3 regions of the Virgibacillus sp. CM-4 genome follow, and region 3 is predicted to be linked to each of the others. Evidence: riboswitches for the same ligand, from Rfam matches in the RefSeq annotation. Region 3 holds a riboswitch; each other region holds the start of a gene.
The links. Region 3 has a riboswitch for S-adenosylmethionine ahead of M948_RS26125 (carboxymuconolactone decarboxylase family protein). Riboswitches for the same ligand answer to the same signal wherever they lie in the genome.

Region 1 (7,499 bases), 650 kb from region 3:
TAGAGGTGCTGTTAAGCTTCCTAACATATCCTTTGAGTCATACCCACCGTGAATTACCTTTGTCTCTAATTGCTTATCTGTGCTTTTCATCGTCATCCCCCTATCTAATTCTTGTAAACTGTTTACCTACTATCCATCATATTCGAAGGACAACATGAATGAAAGCGTTTTCTAGAAAGTTCTGTAAGAAGATATTATTTCTCCCAAAATTTAGAACCCTTGGTAACGATAAATTGGTAGAGCCAATAACTAAAATTCATTTGCAAATCTTTGGTATCCGATTCAATACTAGAATCCCACCAAAGCAGGTAGTGATCATCCTTCGTTTTTTTGACATCAATAAGTAAATATTCGCCATTCCAGTCGCCAATCGGATAGCAATTCTCAGGAAACAATCCTGCCCTTTTCGTTTTACTAACTTTAATTAAACGATATAATTCAAATTGCCCTCCATACCATGGTTCAAACAGGGTCGCCCCATTATGTAAAGATAAGAAATAGAGGTAATCTGACGGTAATGTTATTTCCTCAAACTGCTCCACTTGATTTATTTCTTCTTTCGAAATTGGTTCATTGAATTGAAAATGCATTTTAACTGGTTGGCCATTTGAATTGGGAACGAGTAATATATTATCCTTTAACGCTTGCTTTAAATTAGAAATGGTTCGATATATTAGGCCCTCATTCATTTCAAACCCTCCTTTTTAGACAACTTGGATTCTGGGTTAAAAAGACCATTTATGTAGATTAACATAAATGGTCTTTTTCTTTTTGTCTAATAATTTGTCCACCAAGGCGTCACATTTTGTGAATGAAACTCCCTTTTCAGTGGAATTAAGTTATTAAAATAATTTGATCCTCCATATTCTCTCGGAATGATGTGATGTATATCATAATCTTTCCAAGCGAAGTCAGGGTCTTTTTTTGTAGGGTCACCATATCTATCAATATATTCTGCAATGTATTCTCCTCTTAATTCATTGTTCCATGGTACGCGATCTTCCGGAGGAACCTGACTCATCGTCGTCGTATCCGGTGTAAACATTACCTTATCAGAATATGGATCAGCGTATAATAATTGGGTAGTAAAGTCGCCGCCATGGCATTGACCAGGCACGTTTACTTCCCTAGGATCGAAATACCTGCATGGATATTCAAATGCTTTTTTATTCGCTAAAATAGGACCCACTGTTTCTGTTACGCTGTCTTGATCAGTTAAAAACTCCACATTTAAGTTCGTTTCTATTTCATAAAACTTTGTTTTTTCAACAGGCGTGAACGCAAATTCATATTCATATTCGTCAAACATTTCAAGGTAGTTCCAGTCTGCCTCCACATTGGCAAAATCCTCTGTGAAAGAACCTGTTTTATTATTCGAAGTATTAACATCTATATCCCCTTCGATACTCAAAGGACCAATTGGCCCATCCGTATCTGTTAACATTAAAAATGTTTGTACATGACCTTGTCCTGGGTAACTGTTATTTTGGCGCTCTGGAGGGATGAATACGATACCATGCGCGATAGTTGCTCCTTCTAAACGAATTCGTTGATTCGTTATCGGCTTCTCTTCATGAAGAGTAACAGCTTTCTTATCCCTGTCAACCTGAATATAGTCCTGATCAATATGAACAGTCATTCCATTAATTTCGACTTTTCCTTCTTTTCCTTCTGCAGTTACATCTTTTATTGCTTCTGTTACTTTTCCATTCAATTCGTTAGATGGTTTGACAACTTCTTCAGCGGCTAATACATTTTCAATATGCAAAGGAGTAAGCAACAGTACAAATGCGAAAATCGAAATATACAATTTTCGTTTCATTTTTTACCTCCTACAATATTGTTTGCCGGCATATATTTATCTTATCACCTGAATTTTCAGAAATAAATAGGAAATTTGTAATTTTTTGTTATTTTGTAACAGATAAATGCTCCTATGGTAGTGAGAATGAAGTAATAGATATTTCCAACTATTGCTACAGTAAAAATCTTCGCGAGAGCATTGTTATTGCTTTTTTCCATAAGTAATTCTAAACTTGCTTACTATATAGATAACATTCTTGGAAAGAAGGGAACATATGAATACAAAACAGGATAAGTCTGGGATGATTTATACTGCTGGAGCCTACATCCTCTGGGGGTTCTTGCCGATTTACTGGAAACTCTTGGACGATGTATCTCCAGGAGAAACGTTGGCTCATCGCATTCTATGGTCATTTATTTTTATGTTTTTAATCGTTTTATTTATGAGACGATGGCCGGACTTTATTCATGAGTGGAAACAATTGCTACACAATAAAAAGAAATTATTCGGAATATCTTTAGCGACTATTGTTATTAGCATTAATTGGCTTACATTTATTTGGGCTGTAAATAGCAATCATGTTGTTCAAGCTAGCTTAGGATATTATATTAATCCGCTTATTAGTATTTTACTTGGTATTATTGTGTTAAAGGAATCTTTCAGTTCACGTCAGGTTCTCTCTATTATACTAGCAGCTATAGGAGTCATTTATTTAACATTTAGCTATGGAGTATTCCCTTGGGTATCATTGTTACTTGCAGTTAGTTTTGGACTCTATGGGTTGCTCAAAAAAAAGGTGGATATTGGTCCCATGATTGGGTTAACGATAGAAACAATGCTTATCGTACCAATTGCTGTTTTATATTTGGTGTTACTTCCGAATAACACTTTTCAATTTGTTTCATTCCTTTCAACTACGAATCTATTATTAATGGGTGCAGGAATTATGACTGCTGTACCTTTATTACTTTTTGCTAATGGTGCGAAACGAATATCCCTAGCAATGGTTGGCTTTTTGCAGTATATTGCACCAACGCTTATGTTATTTTTAGGTGTATTTTTATATAATGAAACATTTACTTCCGCACATCTGATTGCTTTCTTATTTATCTGGATTGCTTTAATCAACTTTATGTTGGCTAGTTATCAACGACCGATTAGAAGAAATGCGAAAATCTAAGATAGAAATTTCTCAAAACGAGTTGACAAGTAGAAGCGAATGCTTATATAATATTCAGTAATTTACTAATAAAACATCTCTTATCAAGAGTGGTGGAGGGAATAGGCCCTGTGAAGCCCGGCAACCTGGAAGTGATTCAAAAGATTACTCTTTCGGTGCTAAATCCTACAGATCAAATCTGTGATCTGGAAGATAAGAGGAGGAACGGATAAACCCAAGCCCTCTTCTTAAGAAGAGGGCTTTTTCATTCTTCCTCTTCCTCCAGACCCAAATTTCAAGGAGGATTATTACATGGTAAAATTTAATCAACAAAATCCAGAAACAATATTATTGCATGGCGGGCAGGTGCCTGACCCTAGCACTGGTTCTAGAGCAGTACCAATCTATCAAACAACTTCTTATGTGTTCCGAGATACCGAACATGCGCAAAACCTGTTTGGTTTAACAGAACCTGGTAACATCTATACACGAATAGGAAACCCCACTGTAGATGCATTCGAACAGCGAATTGCAGCACTTGAAGATGGTGTCGCAGCTGTAGCCACTGCTTCCGGGATGGCAGCCATTACCTTTGCAATACTTAATGTTGCTAGTGCAGGTGACGAAATTGTAGCAGATAGTAATCTTTATGGAGGGACCTATAACTTATTTGCAAATACGCTTCCTCGATATGGCATAACCGTAAAATTTGTTGATGGCACAAATAAATCTGAAGTTGAAGCTGCCATTACAGAAAGGACAAAGGCTGTATTTGGAGAAATCATTACCAATCCAAGCTTACAGGTGTTTGATATAGAAGAAGTGGCCGGAATTGCACATGCAAATGATATTCCATTAATCATTGATAATACGTTTGCACCATATATTGCTAAACCCTTAGCTTGGGGTGCAGATGTTGTAGTTCACTCTGCAACGAAGTGGATTGGAGGTCACGGAACCGCAATTGGTGGTGTAGTTGTTGATGGCGGGAGGTTTAATTGGAATAACTCAAAATTCCCTGGTTTCATCGAACCAGATGAAAGCTACAATGGACTTAAGTTTGTTGATGTTGGTCCCGCTGCATTCGCAACCAAGTTAAGAGTGCAATTACTACGCGATATAGGGGCGTGCATTAGTCCGCAGAACGCATTTTTATTGCTACAAGGATTAGAAACATTACATTTGCGGATTAGTCAGCACAATAAGAATGCGAAAGAGATTGCAGCTTTTTTAGAAGACCACCCTTCCATTGAATGGGTAAATTATCCGGGATTAGAAAAACACCCTTCCTATAGATTGACGAAAAAATATTTTAGCGAGGGAGCCGGATCAATTATTACCTTTGGTATCAAAGGTGGGCGGGAAGCTGGAAGAAAACTGATTGATTCCATTGAATTGTGGTCTCATGTAGCTAATGTAGGGGATGCAAAATCATTAATAATCCACCCTGCATCAACTACCCATCAACAGTTAACTGCTGAAGAATTAAAGGATAGTGGTGTCACAGAAGAGACGATCCGATTATCCATTGGTTTAGAGTCGATTCATGATTTACTCGCTACTTTAGATCAGGCAATCGCCACAGCCACTGGTCAAGAAGCAAGCCTTGTCACTAAGGAGGCAGATGCAATAAATTGGTTATTATCTTCCCCGTTTGAACGAACAGATGGTGACATACGCAAAAAGACAATTGCGGTGTATGGATTGGAGCAAGCTAATCAAGAGAAGTTAAATCAAATAAAACAGTTACAATCGCTTGGTTTTGAATTAATTGGGATTGGCTCATCTCATTCATTAGAATTTTCTACTTATACTGACTTAACCAAAGCACCCGACATAGATGCTGTTTGGTTTTTGACCAGTGATCTTCCATCTGATGTGCTAGAACAATTTATCAATAAACAAGGGAAAATTCTGTGGATTGAACACCCAAGTAAAAAGGATGAAATATTAGAATACGCAATTGCTGCCGGAATTGCAGTCGTCACGAATAAAAACCCATTCAATGAACTAGAAGCAATTCGAAATCCGAACAGTCAATCAGAGGCCATTCAAGTATGATCAAATGAAATCCCAAAAGCATGGAAGCACAGGAACTTAACAATTCGATTTCAATTTAAGAAATCAGGTTTACTTTTCTATTGATTTGGAAAAATTATAAATAACCTTCCCTTACCGATCGCCTTATACCAGAAGGCGATCTTTATTTTTTGTGATACAGAAAACAGGGAATCAAGAGATATATTTGTTAGGATCATCTTCCTTTTTCATAGATCAAGTTATGATCTACATATATATAGGAAATACTTTCGAATATATTAATAGCAGAGACAATTTTAGAAATACACGAATATCATAACAGCATAGGTGTGGGTAAACATGAAGAAAAATGTGTATTATTTAGGAGCGATCTGTTTGCTTCTTCTAGGTATTACGCTTATTTTTATCGTAACCAGTCAATCTAAAGCAAAGCTTGATCATGTTACTATACCTGAAGAAAAAGAAGATGAGCACCAGAAACAACCGGATACCTCCTTACAGAATGATGAACAGACAAATAAAGAAACGATAAACGAAGACCAGCAGCACTTTTCCGAAATGGTAGTAAATGCAGTAGAGGAAACGATCAATTATTTTTCAAATAAAACACATATCACAGCTATTGGAGATTCTCTGACACAGGGCGTTGGTGACACAACGCAAACAGGTGGTTATCTTGGCGTACTAGATCGTGCAATAAATCAGGATGAGGAGCTTGTGTCAATTGATAATTATGGCATTCGAGGTAATCGTTCCGATCAATTATTAAAACGATTGGATAACCCAGATATCGTTTCCTCAATAAAAGATTCGAATATTGTACTAATTACGATTGGTGCAAATGATATTATGCAAGTGCTAAAGGATAATATTACGAATCTAAAACTAGAAGATTTTGTAAAAGAACGGGCAGATTACGAGCAACGATTACGAAATATCTTTGCTAAGATACATGATATAAACCCTCGAACTGAAATTTATTTATTAGGGTTTTACAATCCATTTGGTAAGTATTTCAAAGATATTAAAGAACTCGGACTTATCGTTAAGAATTGGAATGATACTGGGGAAAAAATTGCAGCTGAACAATCAAATGTATCCTTTATACCAACAATTGACTTATTTAATAACACCAATGAAGATTTATTCGCTGAAGATAATTTCCATCCAAATAATCTAGGATACAAGCGAATGGCCCAGCGTGTTTTAGATTTTATAACGAATGAAGATAAGAAAGAGGATGAATAGAAATGCCTGAGCGAAGCGAGAGGAGAAAAGGAAAATGGAAGCGTTGGTTTATCGCCCTCCTTTCATTTAATATTTTTATCGTTATTGTATTATTAGCGCTTATTTTTTGGCCTGTTTCCAGTGCTGATTACCCTGAGCAAACGAATGAGCAGACAGATGATAGCTCCGAATTTATCGTACGTACAACGAAAGAAAACTTAAATGAATTGGTGAATGCGTATATTGATCAAGTTTTAAATGATACCAACCACCATTACCGGATTGAACTTGGGGAGGATGTACATTTAATTGGGGAATTGCCTGTATTTTCTTCCACTGTTCCTTTATCTGTTCATTTGGAACCATTTGTCCAAGAAAATGGAGATATTATTCTTGAGCAAAAATCAATATCAATTGGCTTATTAGAATTACCTAACCAGAAAATCATGGAGTATATTGATAAATATCTTCCGATGCCCGAATGGGTAACTGTTAATCCTGAAGATGAAGCCATTTATGTTGCTGTAACGGATATGGAATTAAAAAGTAACTTCCAAGTTGCGGTTGAGCACATTGACTTAGAGGCTAATAACTTAGCATTTAAATTCCGTGTACCCTATCAAACATTAGGAATTGAATAATAAGAATAAAAAAGCTTCGTCATCGTTGAAAACATAATCTCCCTTACAGGAGATGATTATGATGACGAAGTTTTTTTATGGATTTAACGAATAACAAATTGCTTTACTTTCGATGATATTATAAATAAAAATGATTGCTTCTGTTGCTTCATGCTATGCACACCTTGTTCAGACACTTGTTCAACCGCTGGATAGTTCTTTAATAGCCCCTCATACACTAGTTCCATTCCCGTATGATCTCTAATATCTGCAGGAGTAACAAAACAAGTCGGCTTATTTGGTTTAAAAGATGGTACATCCTTTAATACTGTTGCAACAAATTGTGAACAAAACAACGCACATTTTCGATTTATTTCAATTTGTAATAAGATACCTAGCAGCCCAATGAAATTATATCTATATTTATGTTTTTGGCTTTTTATAAGCTTTATATTTTCGATTATTTTCTCACATTCTGTCTCTGATATGGTAAAACGATAGATCGCACAATTTGCATCTCTTAAAAAATCACTTCGTATATCCTCTTCTACAAAACCACCTATAAACGGATTTTTCGGCCGCTTGCGACCAAAGCTATATACTTCAGTCAATGCTTCATCGAAACCAATGGATACATGATTTAAGGATT
Region 2 (7,499 bases), on a different contig from region 3:
TTCACCTTCGACAATTTCTGCGACCTGTTGGTCATCGGACGACTTTTTTAGGATCGTTACAACAGAAACAGGATCTGTCGGAGATAAGATAGCAGCAATCAGCAATGCCGCTGCCAATGATAAAGATATGAATAAATTTCCAATAACATAAATGAGAACAGCCAAGATTGCGATTGTCAAAAATAAACCAAATGTTCCTAACGTTCCAATAAGTATTTTGTTTCGTTTCAGGGCTTGAGTAGGGAACTGATAAGCAGATATGAATAACAAAGCCGGTAGAAAAACATGAAATAAAAGTTCCTTTGTTATCGTAATATTGTCAAAATAATGAAACATCGATAACAACAAACCAAACAATACTAAGATAACCGGAGCAGGAAAAAATTCTTGTTTTTTATCTACAGAAAAAACAAGATACCCTATGATTACTAACAATAAAATCTGGTGTACAGTCATTGGTCATCCTCTTTCCTTTTGAAAACTAACTATCCTATAAAATTACCCTAAAGACAGAATATCAAACGCAAGTGGAAATACAAAAAGCCGTAACATGTTATCCATGTAACGGCTTATTAAGTTATTAAACACGACAGTTTATCACTAGAAAATCAATAGAAAAGGATCGATTACTAATTCTTAGCCCTGACTATAGTACATAAAGAATCGGCAATTCTAATGCTTTGTTCTATTTTTCGGTAAGGGAAAGAGAAGGCTGATCAGAATAGAGATTTACTTTATTTAATTTTTCTCCTAAATAAGTTGCTAGCTCAAGCATTCCAAAAACACCGCTTTTTGCTTCAGCATCGCTATTATAGTTGGTATTTGTATTAATATCATAGGTATATATGGTTCCATGTTCGTCTTCAATAAATTCAATACCTGCTACTTGAATATGATTAGCAGCCAGTACCTCTTTATATTTTTCAATAATGGGGTGATGGAACCCTTGTCGAATTTGAAATTTTTCATTCTGCGCTTGTTGTTCCCCTGCCGGACAAAATAAATCTTCAATCGTGCAGGCATCTGCAGGACAGAGTTCAAACCCTTCAGATGTGTCAACCTTTACTGCATATACGAATTCTCCACCTACAAATTCGCAGCGGGTAATAGATGCTGATGGAGAGGGAATGTATTCTTGTATTAGCGTTACACCATCAACGGGTTCTTCAAATGTTTCACTTTCAATATATTGTTCTAATGCTGCTTTGCTATGAAACAGTTGTACGCCTAACCCTTTTCCAGCTCGATTGTGCTTGGTAATAAATGATCTCCCTTCGAATAATTCAGCTGCTTCTGATAATTGCGATTTCCCAACAGCAGCCACTGTTCTCGGCGTTCTCACTCCATATTTTTCCAATTCCAAATATTGTTGGACCTTACTTACTTCTAGCTGTAATGCTCGACTACCATTAATTACTGTTCTACCATGATACTCCAACCATGCTAACACTGCATTCGTCAATTCAGGAGCAAAACGATTCCCTCTTGTATGCGAAGAAGCACTCATTCGATTATAGAAAATTCCTTTAGGTGGTTCACTTAATAAATCGACCGTGCCATCATTCAGTAACCAGTCTTCATAAGGTAATCCCAATTCTTCTAATCTAGCAGTTAAATGGCTTGTCCATTCTGGATTTTCATGTAGGATATATATTTTACTCATTACATATCTTCCTTTATACCGTTGTTTGTTCTTTACGTAGTTGTTCGACTAAAGGCATAACTTGTTCAGAAAAACGTTTCATCTCTTCTAACTGCGGAGAGCATTGTAATAATAGCAAATCAACACCTGCCCTCTCATATTCGAGAATTCGTTCCGCTATTTGTTCTGGTGTTCCTATTAAATGTGGACGTAATCCTCGATTAGATACAGAATAATCCTTTAACTGAACAGCTTGTTCTAACTGTGATTTTGAAGTGAAATCTCCAAATCCACTATATCCACTTGTGTCTTTTACCATGGTGATTCGTTCTAATTCCGTAAGTGCTGCCGCTTCTGTTTCCCGACAAATTACATAAGCTGCCATTCCAAATGATCGAATCGGATCTTTATTTGCTTTCCTTCTACGTGATTTCATATCTTTAATTTTGTCAGCAACCTCTTCAACCGTGCCACCATGCATGACATAAGCATCACATAGTGTGGAAATTACCTGCTTACCCTTTTCAATTTCTCCCCCAGCGTATAACATGGGATTGGGGCGTTGCAGCGGCTTTGGTTCCAATTTTGTATCCTCAATTTGATAGTACCTTCCATGATAAGAAAAAGTGTCCTCTGTCCATAAACCTTTTAGTATATCGATAAATTCTGTTGTTCTTGCATACCGCTCATCATGTTCTGTAAAGTCTCCACCATACTGTTTAGCTTCTTCTTCCCACCAACCAGAGACAATATTAAGAGTAAATCGCCCATTGCTCATGCGATCGATATTTGCAGCCATTTTCGCAGTAACCGCTGGGTGGTGAAATACTGGACGCACAGCAGTCATAATTTCTATTTTATTCGTTACTGCTGCTAACCCAGCTGCAGTAGACCATGCTTCTAATGAATCTGCTTCTATTCCTTTTATATCATTTAAATAAAGTTCCGCAATTAGCGTTGTATCATATCCCCATTCCTCTGCCGCTTGAATAACTGTCTTCGCATATTCAAAGGTTGGCGGCATATGTTCATCATCTACATTACGTAACCATCCACCAAATATTGGTAACCAAAATCCATATTTCATTGACTCCACTCCCAGATGAATTTTTCCCAAAACAAAAAACTCTTTTCCGATAAGAAAAGAGTTTGAAATCTTGTTATTTCAGTTCTCTTCTTATCTTTCAAGTCACATGGACTTGATGGATTTGGCACAGTCTTTTTATAAATGGTTATAAAAACCTGTTGCCGAGGCTTCATGGGGCCATATCCCTCCACCTCTCTGGATAAGAACACAATATTTAATTCACTATATTAAGCCTATCGCAAATATGCTTATCTGTCAATTTTGATAACTCTTATCATTCGGAATGGATCATCATATCCAATAGTTGATTCTCCATTCGTTTTCCTTCTTCCTCATCTAATAAATTATTGAACATAATGGAAAATACAATTTTTTCTTTGTTCGCTTTTTCTGCATAACCGGATAAAGTACTAATGGTATATAAACTGCCTGTTTTGGCCTGAACCGGTAACCCATGCATACGGTGCTGTAAGGTACCACCAATGTCCCTTTCTGATTCCCCCGCAACTGGCAAGGCGTGAAAATAGGTTGAAAACCATTCCTTTTTTTGAATCACATATAGTAACCAGGAAATTTGGTTTGCTGGTATCAAATTCATATGAGATATTCCGGATCCGTCTCGCAACACAATCCTTTTGTCTCCATCCCAAAATTCACAAGTTGTTTTTCTAACACATTTAATCCTTTTTCCCAACTACCTTCCCCATACACCTGCTTGCCCATTTCCTTTATCAAGATTTCACCAATTGTATTGTTACTATGCTTCATAAATGGAACCATCAATTTCGATAAGGGGATAGAATAACAAAAATGCAATAACTTTGTATTGGTTGGTACTTTAGCTATCTCCCACCCTCCACTATAGGTAATATGATGTTTAGTTAATGCCTGTTTGAACAAATCAACAGCGTATCCTGTTGGTTCCCATACCGATACCCACTCTTTCAATCCTTCGTGCCTATCGGGAATCTCGCCTGTTATCGTAATTAAATTGCTTCCATGTTGACGCTCAAATATTATATTTTCTTTTTTATTCGTTTCTACGGTAACTGCCTTATTATCTATTTCAATATATGTAGACTCCGGTGAAGAGGTAATTATAGGATTTTCCCCCAGCTTATTTGGTCTAATCTCCACCTTAATTGTTCCAGCATGATAGTCACTGTCTGGAGAAGCTGTTAAGGCTGAAATTTGCGCACCGTAATAATACGTTTCATCACTCCAAATCATATCTGGCGAGAGACGAACTGAATCATACCAAGTATCATCCCCAATAACCTTCCCTGAAATATGCTGAATACCCATTGCTCTAAGTTTGGCAGCAAATCCAGCGAAGTCTTTCGGTAATAAAGTAGGATCCCCTTTTCCTATTAGGTATACATTTCCTACTAAGCATCCCCCTTTTATTATTCCATCTGTACGTATCTCTGTCGAAAAGCGATACGCTTCACCTAATACAGCCAGACTGGCTGCTGCTGTCAACAACTTCATATTGGAAGCTGGACGTAATCTAGTGTCTGCTTTATGTTCATAAATCGTTTCACCAGTATCTGCTCGTCGAATACTAACACCAACAATTGCTCCAGCCAGTTTTGGAGACTGTTTCAGATATGTATCAATAGACTTCTTCACCTAATCACCACCTCTCTTCCCAATACCCACGGTTCTCTGATGTGCCTCTTTTATATTCTCGTTTTGTCGTTCGCTTGGCACAATATCATAATCTATGTTTAAAAAGGGAATAGAAAACAGCCACATTTGATGTTTTGCTTTAAGCTTTCCTTCATTTGTTTCTTCCACTTCAAACGTCTCTTCAATTGGGAGCTTAAATAAGCCTTTTCCAACAATTAAATAGATACCAGAATCTGCTTGTTCATATTTCAATTTTTTACTAGATAATTGTAACTTTTCACCATATTGACTTAACTCTAAAATGCCAATCATAGCTGTCCCTGGTAAAGGTAATGCGATGTTCATATACGTTTGATCGTTATTTTGATGGGAAGAATAAAGTGCTACAAAGATAACTTCGTTTTTGATCTTCCTCACCCACGCTCTTACATTGGTTCTTCCATCCATACGATCATCAATCGAGTGAATAGCACCTGTCATTTCCTGTCTTCTACTTGACAAAGGCAGATTCAATTGTTTTATGATACGACTAATTTGTCTATATATTATCGCTAGCGGTTTAAACCAGTTTTTCCACCTTACTTCAGCAAATAGCTGATAGTTTTTCGTATTCTCATAGAAATCAATAATCATTTGTGATAATGTATCCAGTTGAATTTCATTCGCATACTGTTCCATACAGTCTACTAAACCATTATAAAATTGGTTATCTGTCTTCCCTTTGATTATTTCCTCACCTATGATCCCCTTCCCCTTTATCTTACTTCGTGGAAATGGTTTATTCCTTTGGTTTGAAAAAGGAGGAGCAATGATCCAACCAGCTGTACCAAAGCCAGCAAACACAATTGAATTAATTATACCGTGAAAAAGAATCATGAAATCTATCGATACCGAAAACCATCCGGAAAGATTTCCAACTGCGTACAACAGTGAAAATAGAATAGAGACACATAAAGCTCCGTTTGATATGCAGATCAACCATTTTTGGAGACTACTCTTAAACACTACCTTAAAAGATAAGTGAATTAATCCATATATAGCGATAATATACAGAATAACAGATAAGAACTCTATTTTGACAGAAAAGGTTATACCTAATGCCACTATCACCGGAGAAATGATAATCATACTACTTACCCATTTGTACATTTTGGATTTATAGAGTCTTCCTAACAACCCTACAGAGATAGGTAATATGCATGCAGCATAATGAAAATGGTTTACTGTTAACCATGTAATCATCGGAGAAAAGCCGGTATCTATTGTTGCTATATGCGCAACAAACCACATGCCGCCAATAAGGATATATATAAGTCCGATATCGATGATAAATTCCTCAAAATACGCAAATCCTCTTTGAAGAAAACGTTTTACCCCATATAACGCAATCATGACTGTAAATAATAAATACAGTATTGCTAGTATGGTATCCATTGAGGTTTCTTGTGAAAATTGTAAAATAAAGATCGAAATGGAAGCCATTATCCCTGCATAAGGAAAGTATGTAGAAATCCAACTTTCTTCCTGCCTCAAAACAATATGTAACATACAAGGAACGAAAAGCAATTGCGCAGCAGTTAGCAATAAAAAATACCAGGAATGATTCCCTGTTAAAGCAATTATTATAAATAAAATACTATTCGCGCCCGCAACTTTAAGAAACGTCATCTTCTACGAACTCCCCTTCGTATGAAAAAATGGTTCCGATTAAAGGATTCGTCACGTTAACCTGAATATAATATACCGCTTTTGTTTCCAAATATTTTTCCGTAACTGTAGCCAATCCTTGTACGATTTTTGGTAATGGTATTTCTAAAAACGGGAATATAAGACGCTGTTCTTTAGAATTAATTCGTAATCCCCCATCCTTTGTTACTGATAATAATAAATCAGAATAACATTTAGAAGGCTCACCTAAATAGTCCTGAATAAGCTTTTGTTCCAAGTCGAGATACATGGAGGCATTAAAATATCGCTTCTTATCATTAAAATAAAATACCCTTTCCCAATGCACCTGCTCCATTCCGTTATTCCCTATCGTTTGTGTATTTATAATTTTAAACGGAACGCTTTTTCCTGTTTCCGGAAAAAATAACTTATATTTCTGACTGAATAAGAACAATGGAAATAACCACTTTGACTTATTAGTAATGTATCTCATCACTCCTTTTCCTTTGAATTGATAGCTATCTTTAAACTCATACCGTTTTTGTAACATAGGGTGTAGATGATAAAAATCATTCCCTAAAATCTTTTTATAAATGGACATTTTTAACTCCTTCTTGCTTTCGTTTACAATTTTTTGCCGTGGGAATATTCTTGTAAATAGTGAGTCCCACAATAGAAATCACCAACAATGCCATATTAAACGTTATCGGATTAAACGGATGAAAAAGTTGGCTTGGTACTGTTAAGCTGGATACAATGGCGAATATTAAGAAAATGACAATCTGTATTCTATATAATAACCCTCTATTCTTGTAGCCCAACCACAACAACCCAATTATTACCTCTACCATTCCAGTGACTATAACTAGTACCGATGCTTCGTTTGCTTTTATCGAGAAAGTCATTTGCATCATTGATAATTCAGCTGGGTGTTGGTGTATTAACTTGGAAGTAAGCCCATGATAGATCCAAACAAAACTAAAAAAGTAGATGAATAACCAACTACTAAAAAGGCGGAAATATTGTGACGAGGGACTATCTCCTGTTTCCACCCATCGTTTTAAAACATCGAAACTTATGGCAGTTGCCCAACTTATTAACGGGCGAAAAATTAGGAAATCAAAGTATTTCCCTAACCATCCAAACCTTGTTTTATAGTTATATTTTTAAAAATAACGTAGCATTTTCTTGTGGTTTGTATTCCCAATACCCCCCTCCTTCTTTTATAATTGATAGGTTTTGGTCTGTACCAAATTGTAAGGAAGATACACTTGTCCTATCCTTTGTATGAACTTTTCCTATACTTTTCCCCCATCCTTCTATACAGAAGCCAAAACCAATTTTCGTTTTGTAGGAGAATTCTTGAGGCTGCTCCTCACTTTCCCTTGGTAAATAAGTAATGGATGAAAAACGAAGGTCCCACTGTTCATGCAAGTTAGGGTTTTGTGTTATTTCCCATAGCGTATTGAT
Region 3 (7,499 bases):
AGTTATGGAGAACATGCGAAAAATTTTGCAGGCTGGGACAGAATATGGTGTGATTATAACGATTGATATGGAAGATTATCAGCGTACAGAACAGACGTTAACCATATTTAAGTCATTACGACAGGAATTTGATAATTTGGGAACGGTTTTACAGGCGTATCTTTATCGCGTGGAAGAGGACTTAGACGCATTAGATAGCTACAACCCTTATCTTCGCTTAGTTAAAGGTGCTTATAAAGAGTCCGAAAAAGTGGCATTTCCAAATAAACAGGATGTCGATGATAACTATAAAAAAATTATAAAAAAGAACTTATTGAATGAGAATTACACAGCTGTTGCAACGCATGATGACAGTATTATTGCTTATACCAAAGAACTGGAAAAAGCGCATGATATTCCTCGTGACCAATTCGAGTTTCAAATGCTTTATGGAATTCGTATTGAATTACAAGAACGATTAGTCGACGAAGGATATAAAGTACGTGTATATATGCCGTATGGAGATGACTGGTTTGGTTATAATATGCGTCGTTTGGCCGAACGTCCAGCTAACGTTGCCTTTGTATTAAAAGGAATCTTTAAAAAATAGTCGGTTTATAATGTGCAAGATGCGATTTGAGAAAGGTTTTATGCCGATATTCTCATAACTGCGCTTGCACTTTTCTATTACATATACATGAAAGGAAGAAAGCTATGTTAATTCTTTCAGAGCAAGAAATTAAGGATCATTATTTTATGAACGATGCAATCTATGATGTAAAGCAAGGGTTAATTTCTAAAAAGAAAGGACAAATTACTAATCCGCATCGGACAGTCATTGACATACCGGCGCATCAAGCTTCGAGTCTATATATGCCAAGTGCAGACTTATCACAGGAAATTGCCTCCGTGAAATTAGTCAGTATTTTTCCTGAGAATCCGAAACAAGGAAAGCCAACTACTCAAGGTGCATTAGTATTAACCGACGCTAGTAATGGGGAACATATTTGTATGATGAGTGCATCATTTTTAACTCGTTTACGTACAGGAGCACTGAGCGGGATAGGGACAGAAAAATTAGCTAGAACGGATGCACAAACATTGGGAGTGATTGGAACGGGGGCCATGGCCTTTGAACAAGTCCTAGGTGTTTTGGAAGTTCGTGTTATCCAAGAATTAATCCTATTTAATCGGACGATCGAAAAGGCGTACACATTCAAAGAAGCATTAATGACCTGGGGGATTACGATTCCAATCAAAGTAGTGGATTCACCGAAGCAAGTCATGCAAGTGTCCGATATTATTGCTTGTAGTACAAGGTCGGATAATCCGGTATTCGATGGAAATGATCTACGACCTGGTATGCATATAAATGGGGTTGGTTCGTATTTGCCTAGCATGAGAGAAGTAGATCTAAAAACCATTCAGACAGTTGATAAGATTATTGTGGATGATTTAGCCAGTATAAAAGAAGAAGCTGGTGAGTTAATTTATGCGAATCAAGAAAGTGATTGGCAATTTTCTCACATCCACGCAGAGTTAAGTGATGTTGGTGGTGGAGATCGATTATTGCGAGAAACAGATCAAGAAATTACTTTTTTTAAATCCGTTGGAGCTGCCTATTTTGATCTTGTCGTAGCTAAAGGAATTTATGTAAAAGCGAAATCGCTAGGAATAGGTCAAAAGATAGAATTGTAGTCTCTTAACCAACAATTAAAAAGATCTTATCGGAAAAATGTAAAAAATCATACTTGACACATTTTTCGGTATTCGGTATTATTGTGTACAATTCTTACTAATTAAATTGAATATTCCTTATCTAGAGTCGGGGGAGGAATCTGGTCCAGTGATCCCGCAGCAACCGTTACATATAACAAGGTGCTAATTCCAGCAAGCATTTGCTTGAAAGATGAGAGAATGTAGGCGATACAGCAACCTCTTCTCATCGGAAGGGGTTTTTTCATTGGTCATTATAGAAACCGTATATCCTCTTCCATTAATCCAACTAAATGAATGGGAAAAGTTATATTTAATTAGTGAAATGATTTATTTATTAAAGGAGCGATAACATTGAGTAATATAACGGAGAGTTTGTATAAAAAATCCTATTTCTCACGGATTCAAGAGCTTAGAGAATATGCCCCAGAAACATGTAATACTTTTTTTGCTTTTAATGATCAGGCCTTAGCTGAAGGAGAGTTGCAGGCAAAGCTAAAAGAATTAATTGCCGTTGCTGTAGCACATATTACAGGATGCCCATACTGCATTGAATTACATGTAGGCAATGTGAAGAAACAAAAAGCAACAAAAGAAGAGGTAACTGAAGCTATCTTTGTTGCAGCAGCATTAAAGGCAGGATCAGCAGCAGCCCATGGAGTTAATGCATTGAATGCGTATGACGGGGAAGGAACTGATAATTTGTATCAGGCGTCTTATTTTAACCGATTAAAGGAATTTGCAGCATTAAATGGGGCTACATTTGACGCATTTCTTGATTTTGATAAACAAGCAATCCAAACGAATTACCTGACTGAGAAAGAAAAGGAACTAATTGCAGTGGCATCAGCACATACCACAGGCTGTGCATATTGTATTGACCTTCATACGAAAAATGCAAAACATGCGGGGGCAAACCGCCATGAAATTGCTGAAGCAATCTTCGTAGCTGTAGCTTTGAAAGCAGGGTCTGCTTTGGCACATAGTGTAAATGCACTTAATGCCTATGACGACTAAACCGTCTCCTAGGTTAGCACGGGGGCACCGAATCCTCATGAGTTACCATCAATCAGGGGAGGATGAAAATCACCAGAGTGGTAAAGATTTAATTTAGGATAACGCATAAGGGAGAGTTGGATATGGCTAAACAAATTCACTTTAACGGATTTATTCAGAATTCACCTTCTCCACATTCGACAGGCTTGTGGAAGCATGAAAAGGATGAAGGAGTTAAACATAATACACTTACCTACTGGATGGACATTGCTAAATTGCTAGAGAGAGGGAAATTTGATTCTCTATTTATTGCCGATGTATTAGGAACTTACAGCGTTTATAACAATAGTCATCAGGCTGCAACGGAGCATGCAGTACAGCTTCCAGCTCATGATCCACTAATTCCAATAGCAGCTATGGCTGCTGTAACAGAACATCTAGGATTTGCACCGACGATATCAGCAACATATGCACAACCGTATTCACTAGCTCGTCAGCTTTCTACGCTTGATCACTTAACAAATGGAAGGGTGGCTTGGAATGTCGTCACCTCTTATTTAGAAAGTGAAGCTGTAAACTTAGGACTTACTAGTAGACTGCCAAAAGAATTGCGTTATGATCGAGCAGATGAATTTTTGGAAGTTGTGTACAAACTTTGGGAACAAAGCTGGGAAGCAAATGCCGTTGTTTATAATCGCGAGAATGATCGTTTTGCTGACCCAGAAAAAGTACATTTAATTAATCATGAAGGAAGATTCTTTCAAGTACCTGGCCCGCATTTAGTAGAGCCCTCTCCACAGCGAACACCTGTCATTTTTCAGGCTGGTGCTTCTCCAAAAGGAAGAGATTTTGCAGCTAAACATGCGGAGGGAGTCTTTACCAAAAATCATTCCTTGGATGCATTAAAGAATTATACAGCCGATATCCGAAATCGGACAGTAAAGCAAGGGCGTAATCGAGAAGATGTACGAATCTTTCCAATGATTCTACCAATTATTGGTTCGACAGAAGAAGAAGCGTATCAAAAATATGAAGGATTAAAAGAACAGGTCAGTTACGAGGGGACAGCTGCTTTATTATCTGGTCATACAGGAATTGATTTCTCAAGTTATGACCCAGATCAATATATGGAAGATATGGAAACAGAAGCAGTACAGGGTAATTTAGATATGTACACTAAGGACCCAAATAAAAAGTGGACACTACGTGAAGCAGTGAAGAATCATGGACTTGGGAATGGGACGGTGAAATTCATTGGTACTGCCGAACAAATAGCCGATAAAATTGAAGAATGGGCTACCGTTGGCGATGCAGATGGGTTTAATATTGCCCAGTCCTATTCACCAGGGACATTCCAGGAATTTGTTGATTACGTTATACCGGAACTGCAACAGCGTGGCATCTATCGTACAGAATATGAGGGGAAGACACTAAGAGAGAATATGTTTGGTAAAGGACGTAGACATGTACCGGACAATCACCCAGCTAGAAAAGCTCAAACAACAGTTTAGAACTGTGCGAATGAATTAAATAAAGCACCGTGAGAAAGGAGGGACAGAGATGAGTACAGTTACGATCTATACATGGATCGGTTTTACTATTTTTTTAGTTGTGATGTTTTTGCTTGGCTTGGTCAGTTCAAAAAAAACCAAGAATGTGAGGGATTTTGCGATTGGTGGGGGGAATCTTGGTCCTTATGTGCTTGGTCTGTCCTTCACAGCAACTTATTTAAGTGCCGCTACGTTTCTCGGTTATCCAGGCTGGTCGCATGACTGGGGATTATCTAACCTTTGGCTGTTTTTGGCAATGATTGGTGGTGGCCCAATTGGTGTAATTATGGTAGCGAAAAGAGTAAGGAAGTTAAATAATGGACAAAAATCACTGTCACTTCCTGATTGGCTCGGTGATTTTTATAAGAGTGATATATTACGAGTAGGTACGGGGATTATATTATTATTTAATGTATTTTATATTGCTGGGCAATTCGTCGCAGGTGCCCGTATATTTGAATATTTATTACATATCCCTTATACCACAGGTTTAATTGTAATTGCAGCTATTGTTATTCTGTATGTCTTCGCTGGAGGGGCATTTGCTGATATTTACACGGACGCTGTTCAAGCAGTGATGATGGGAATTGGCGGTCTATTTATATTTGTATCGGGGATCGTTATTTTTTGGGAAGGCAGTATAACAGCAACATTTAGTGGAATTACGTCGAATTTAGCAAATCAAAATGAAAATTTGGTGCGTATTTTTAACCCAGAATCGACGCATTTTTATTCAATTGGTGTTGTGGTAGGTGCCATCGTGATTCAGTGGGCATTCGCTTCTGCCCCTCATTTGTTTAATAAAGTGTTAGGGTTGAAGAATGAGAAAGATCTAGGAAAGATGATTGTCACGTACATTGTGGCTAGTATATTTTCACTTGTTGTTTTATTTGGTGGCATCTATAGTCGTGCTGCATTAGGGGATACGGTAGTTAGCGCGGATGTAGCATTAATGGAATATATTGTCTGGGCATTTCCGGCTATTATTGTGGCTATATTTGGTGTTGTTATACTGGCAGCTGCAATGTCTACAACGGATGGTCTATTTGTTTCCATTTCAACGGTGTTTGCCAATGATATTTTTCTAAAAGTATTAGTAAAACGAGGAATAATTAAAGTAGATAACCAAAAGGCAGAGCGAATTGCTCTCATTATTAGTCGTGTAACTGTTCCAATTATAGGGTTAGTTGCCTTTCTAATTGTAGTAAGACCTCCTGCTTATATGGGTGATGTCATGTGGATTGGTATTTCTGGTGTAGCTGCAGGAACTTTAGGACCAATCTTACATGCTATTTATGGAAAAAGAAAAGCGCCAGCACGAGCAGCTGAAATTTCTATGGCTGTTGGTGTGTTATCCTATCTCATTCTGTATTTTGGAGGAATTATTCCAAGTACCATGTCAGCAGGAGCAGTAGCAACTTTCATTGGGATATTCACAATTATCATTACTGCACCATTTTTAAATCGTCACACCTATTCTTATAATCAAGCAGAGAAAACAAGTGTGTAACTTTCGTATTAGTATTACTAAGGCATAAAGCATGTGAAGAGGTGTTAATATGTTTGTAAATCCTATGCTTTCCGTCTGGTTATATGGATTTATCGTTTTCCAAGTTGTAATTGGCATTTTGCTATGGAAAGGTTATTTTAAAAATAGATAGGTAACGAATTAAAGGTAAAAAAAGCTATCGAATTATTCGATAGCTTTTTCAGGAGGAAAAAGCAATAAAGGAAAATGCTAAAAGTCTGCGCTATTCGGGTGCTTAAATACTAGAAACGGATGGAATGAAACAAGTCTTAATAGCTTGGATTTCTCTTTCAATAGGTATTTTTTGCTATTTTTTGTTTACAAGTGTATACGCATTATCGTATTCATAAGGGAGATTAGGTCACTCTATTTAATGATCAAATGATTCAACAATATGTTGACTTTATGGTAAATGGATCAATGGACAAATAACACTAATCCCCCCCAGGGCTAGTTATTATTATCTAGGGGGTTTTTTAATTTTAAAACGAATTTTTCAATCCATTTAGGAGCGGTTGATATATTTTATTATTATGTTAATATGAACGTGTTCATATAAAAAACGCGTTCATAAAATGTATAAATAAGGGGAGGTATGTAAAAAACGTTATGAGAGTAAAAGTAGATCAAATTATTTTTTGGCCATCTTTATTGGTAGTTATAGTTGCAACCTTATTCTTAGTTATTTTTAAAGAATCCGCTGGTCCAGTAGTGGAAAGCCTCATGACTGATATTACACACCGTTTAGATTGGGCGTTTGAGTTCTTAACGATCGGTTTATTTATTATTTTGGCATGGTTGATGTTGGGTAAATATGGAAGAGTGAAACTAGGGGATATAGATGATAAACCCGAGTTTTCTCGGTTTAGCTGGGGAGGTATGCTCTTTTGTGCAAGTATGGGTACCAGTATCATGTTTTGGTCGATTGTCGAACCACTTTATTATTATACGGGTCCTCCATTTGGCATCGAAGGCGAATCCACTACTGCTGCTGAATATGCAGTCAGCTATGGGCTATTTCACTGGGGTATTTCTGCATGGGCACTATACGCATTGCCAGCCGTCGTAATGGCTTATAGCTTCTATGTAAGAAAAGAGCGTTCGCTTCGTATCAGTGCGGCTTGCCGAGGTGTGCTTGGAAAGCATGCAGATGGAATTATCGGAAAAATTATTGATATATTAGTAATTTGGAGCATGATTGGCGGGTTAGGAACATCGCTAGGCCTTGGTGTCCCAATGGTATCTGCAGTAATCGGAAATCTAATTGGGATAGAGCCATCATTAGGCTTAAATATTGTTATTATTTTGATTTGGACCGTTATTTTTAGCTCAAGTGCTTATTTTGGATTATATAAGGGGATACGTAAATTAAGTGATTGGAATGTCTATTTAGCATTGGGGTTGGCGATATTTGTGATTATTGTTGGGCCAACATTATTTATTCTATCCTATTTCACAAACAGTCTTGGTTTAATGTTGGATAATTTTATGAGAATGAGTCTGTATACGGATCCAATAGAAAAAGGAGGATTTCCTCAAGCGTGGACGGTCTTTTATTGGGCATGGTTTGCAGCGACGGCCCCGTTCATTGGAATTTTTGTGGCTCGTATTTCCAAAGGAAGAACCATTCGTGAGTTAGTATTTAATGTGCTCATGTGGGGTGCATTAGGAAGTTGGCTTTATTTCGGCGTTTTTGGTGGTTACACGATGGATCTTCAATTAACTGGAAA

Region 1: another riboswitch for S-adenosylmethionine. It lies ahead of M948_RS28845 (PLP-dependent aspartate aminotransferase family protein); the one in region 3 lies ahead of M948_RS26125 (carboxymuconolactone decarboxylase family protein).
Region 2: another riboswitch for S-adenosylmethionine. It lies ahead of M948_RS38005 (LLM class flavin-dependent oxidoreductase); the one in region 3 lies ahead of M948_RS26125 (carboxymuconolactone decarboxylase family protein).

Annotation. Positions count from the first base shown of each region.
Region 1 covers NZ_AUQA01000002.1:1,135,347-1,142,845, forward strand. Annotated here, with positions in the region: gene megL (methionine gamma-lyase) at 1-90, opposite strand, end outside; gene M948_RS28830 (SMI1/KNR4 family protein) at 195-689, opposite strand; gene M948_RS28835 (HNH endonuclease signature motif containing protein) at 776-1,822, opposite strand; gene rarD (EamA family transporter RarD) at 2,079-2,984, shown strand; SAM riboswitch class I at 3,062-3,183, shown strand; gene M948_RS28845 (PLP-dependent aspartate aminotransferase family protein) at 3,276-5,024, shown strand; gene M948_RS28850 (SGNH/GDSL hydrolase family protein) at 5,343-6,251, shown strand; gene M948_RS28855 (YpmS family protein) at 6,254-6,871, shown strand; gene M948_RS28860 (hypothetical protein) at 6,955-7,499, opposite strand, start outside.
Region 2 covers NZ_AUQA01000006.1:928,072-935,570, forward strand. Annotated here, with positions in the region: gene M948_RS37995 (cation:proton antiporter) at 1-456, opposite strand, end outside; gene M948_RS38000 (ATP-grasp domain-containing protein) at 686-1,663, opposite strand; gene M948_RS38005 (LLM class flavin-dependent oxidoreductase) at 1,677-2,729, opposite strand; SAM riboswitch class I at 2,817-2,935, opposite strand; partial or broken gene dacB (D-alanyl-D-alanine carboxypeptidase/D-alanyl-D-alanine-endopeptidase) at 3,004-4,361, opposite strand; gene M948_RS38015 (YndJ family protein) at 4,362-6,029, opposite strand; gene M948_RS38020 (DUF4166 domain-containing protein) at 6,016-6,630, opposite strand; gene M948_RS43725 (DoxX-like family protein) at 6,617-7,081, opposite strand; gene M948_RS43730 (hypothetical protein) at 7,188-7,499, opposite strand, start outside.
Region 3 covers NZ_AUQA01000002.1:482,200-489,698, reverse strand. Annotated here, with positions in the region: gene M948_RS26135 (proline dehydrogenase family protein) at 1-589, shown strand, start outside; gene M948_RS26130 (ornithine cyclodeaminase family protein) at 694-1,677, shown strand; SAM riboswitch class I at 1,792-1,895, shown strand; gene M948_RS26125 (carboxymuconolactone decarboxylase family protein) at 2,059-2,712, shown strand; gene M948_RS26120 (LLM class flavin-dependent oxidoreductase) at 2,835-4,202, shown strand; gene M948_RS26115 (sodium:solute symporter family protein) at 4,252-5,751, shown strand; gene M948_RS26110 (BCCT family transporter) at 6,379-7,499, shown strand, end outside.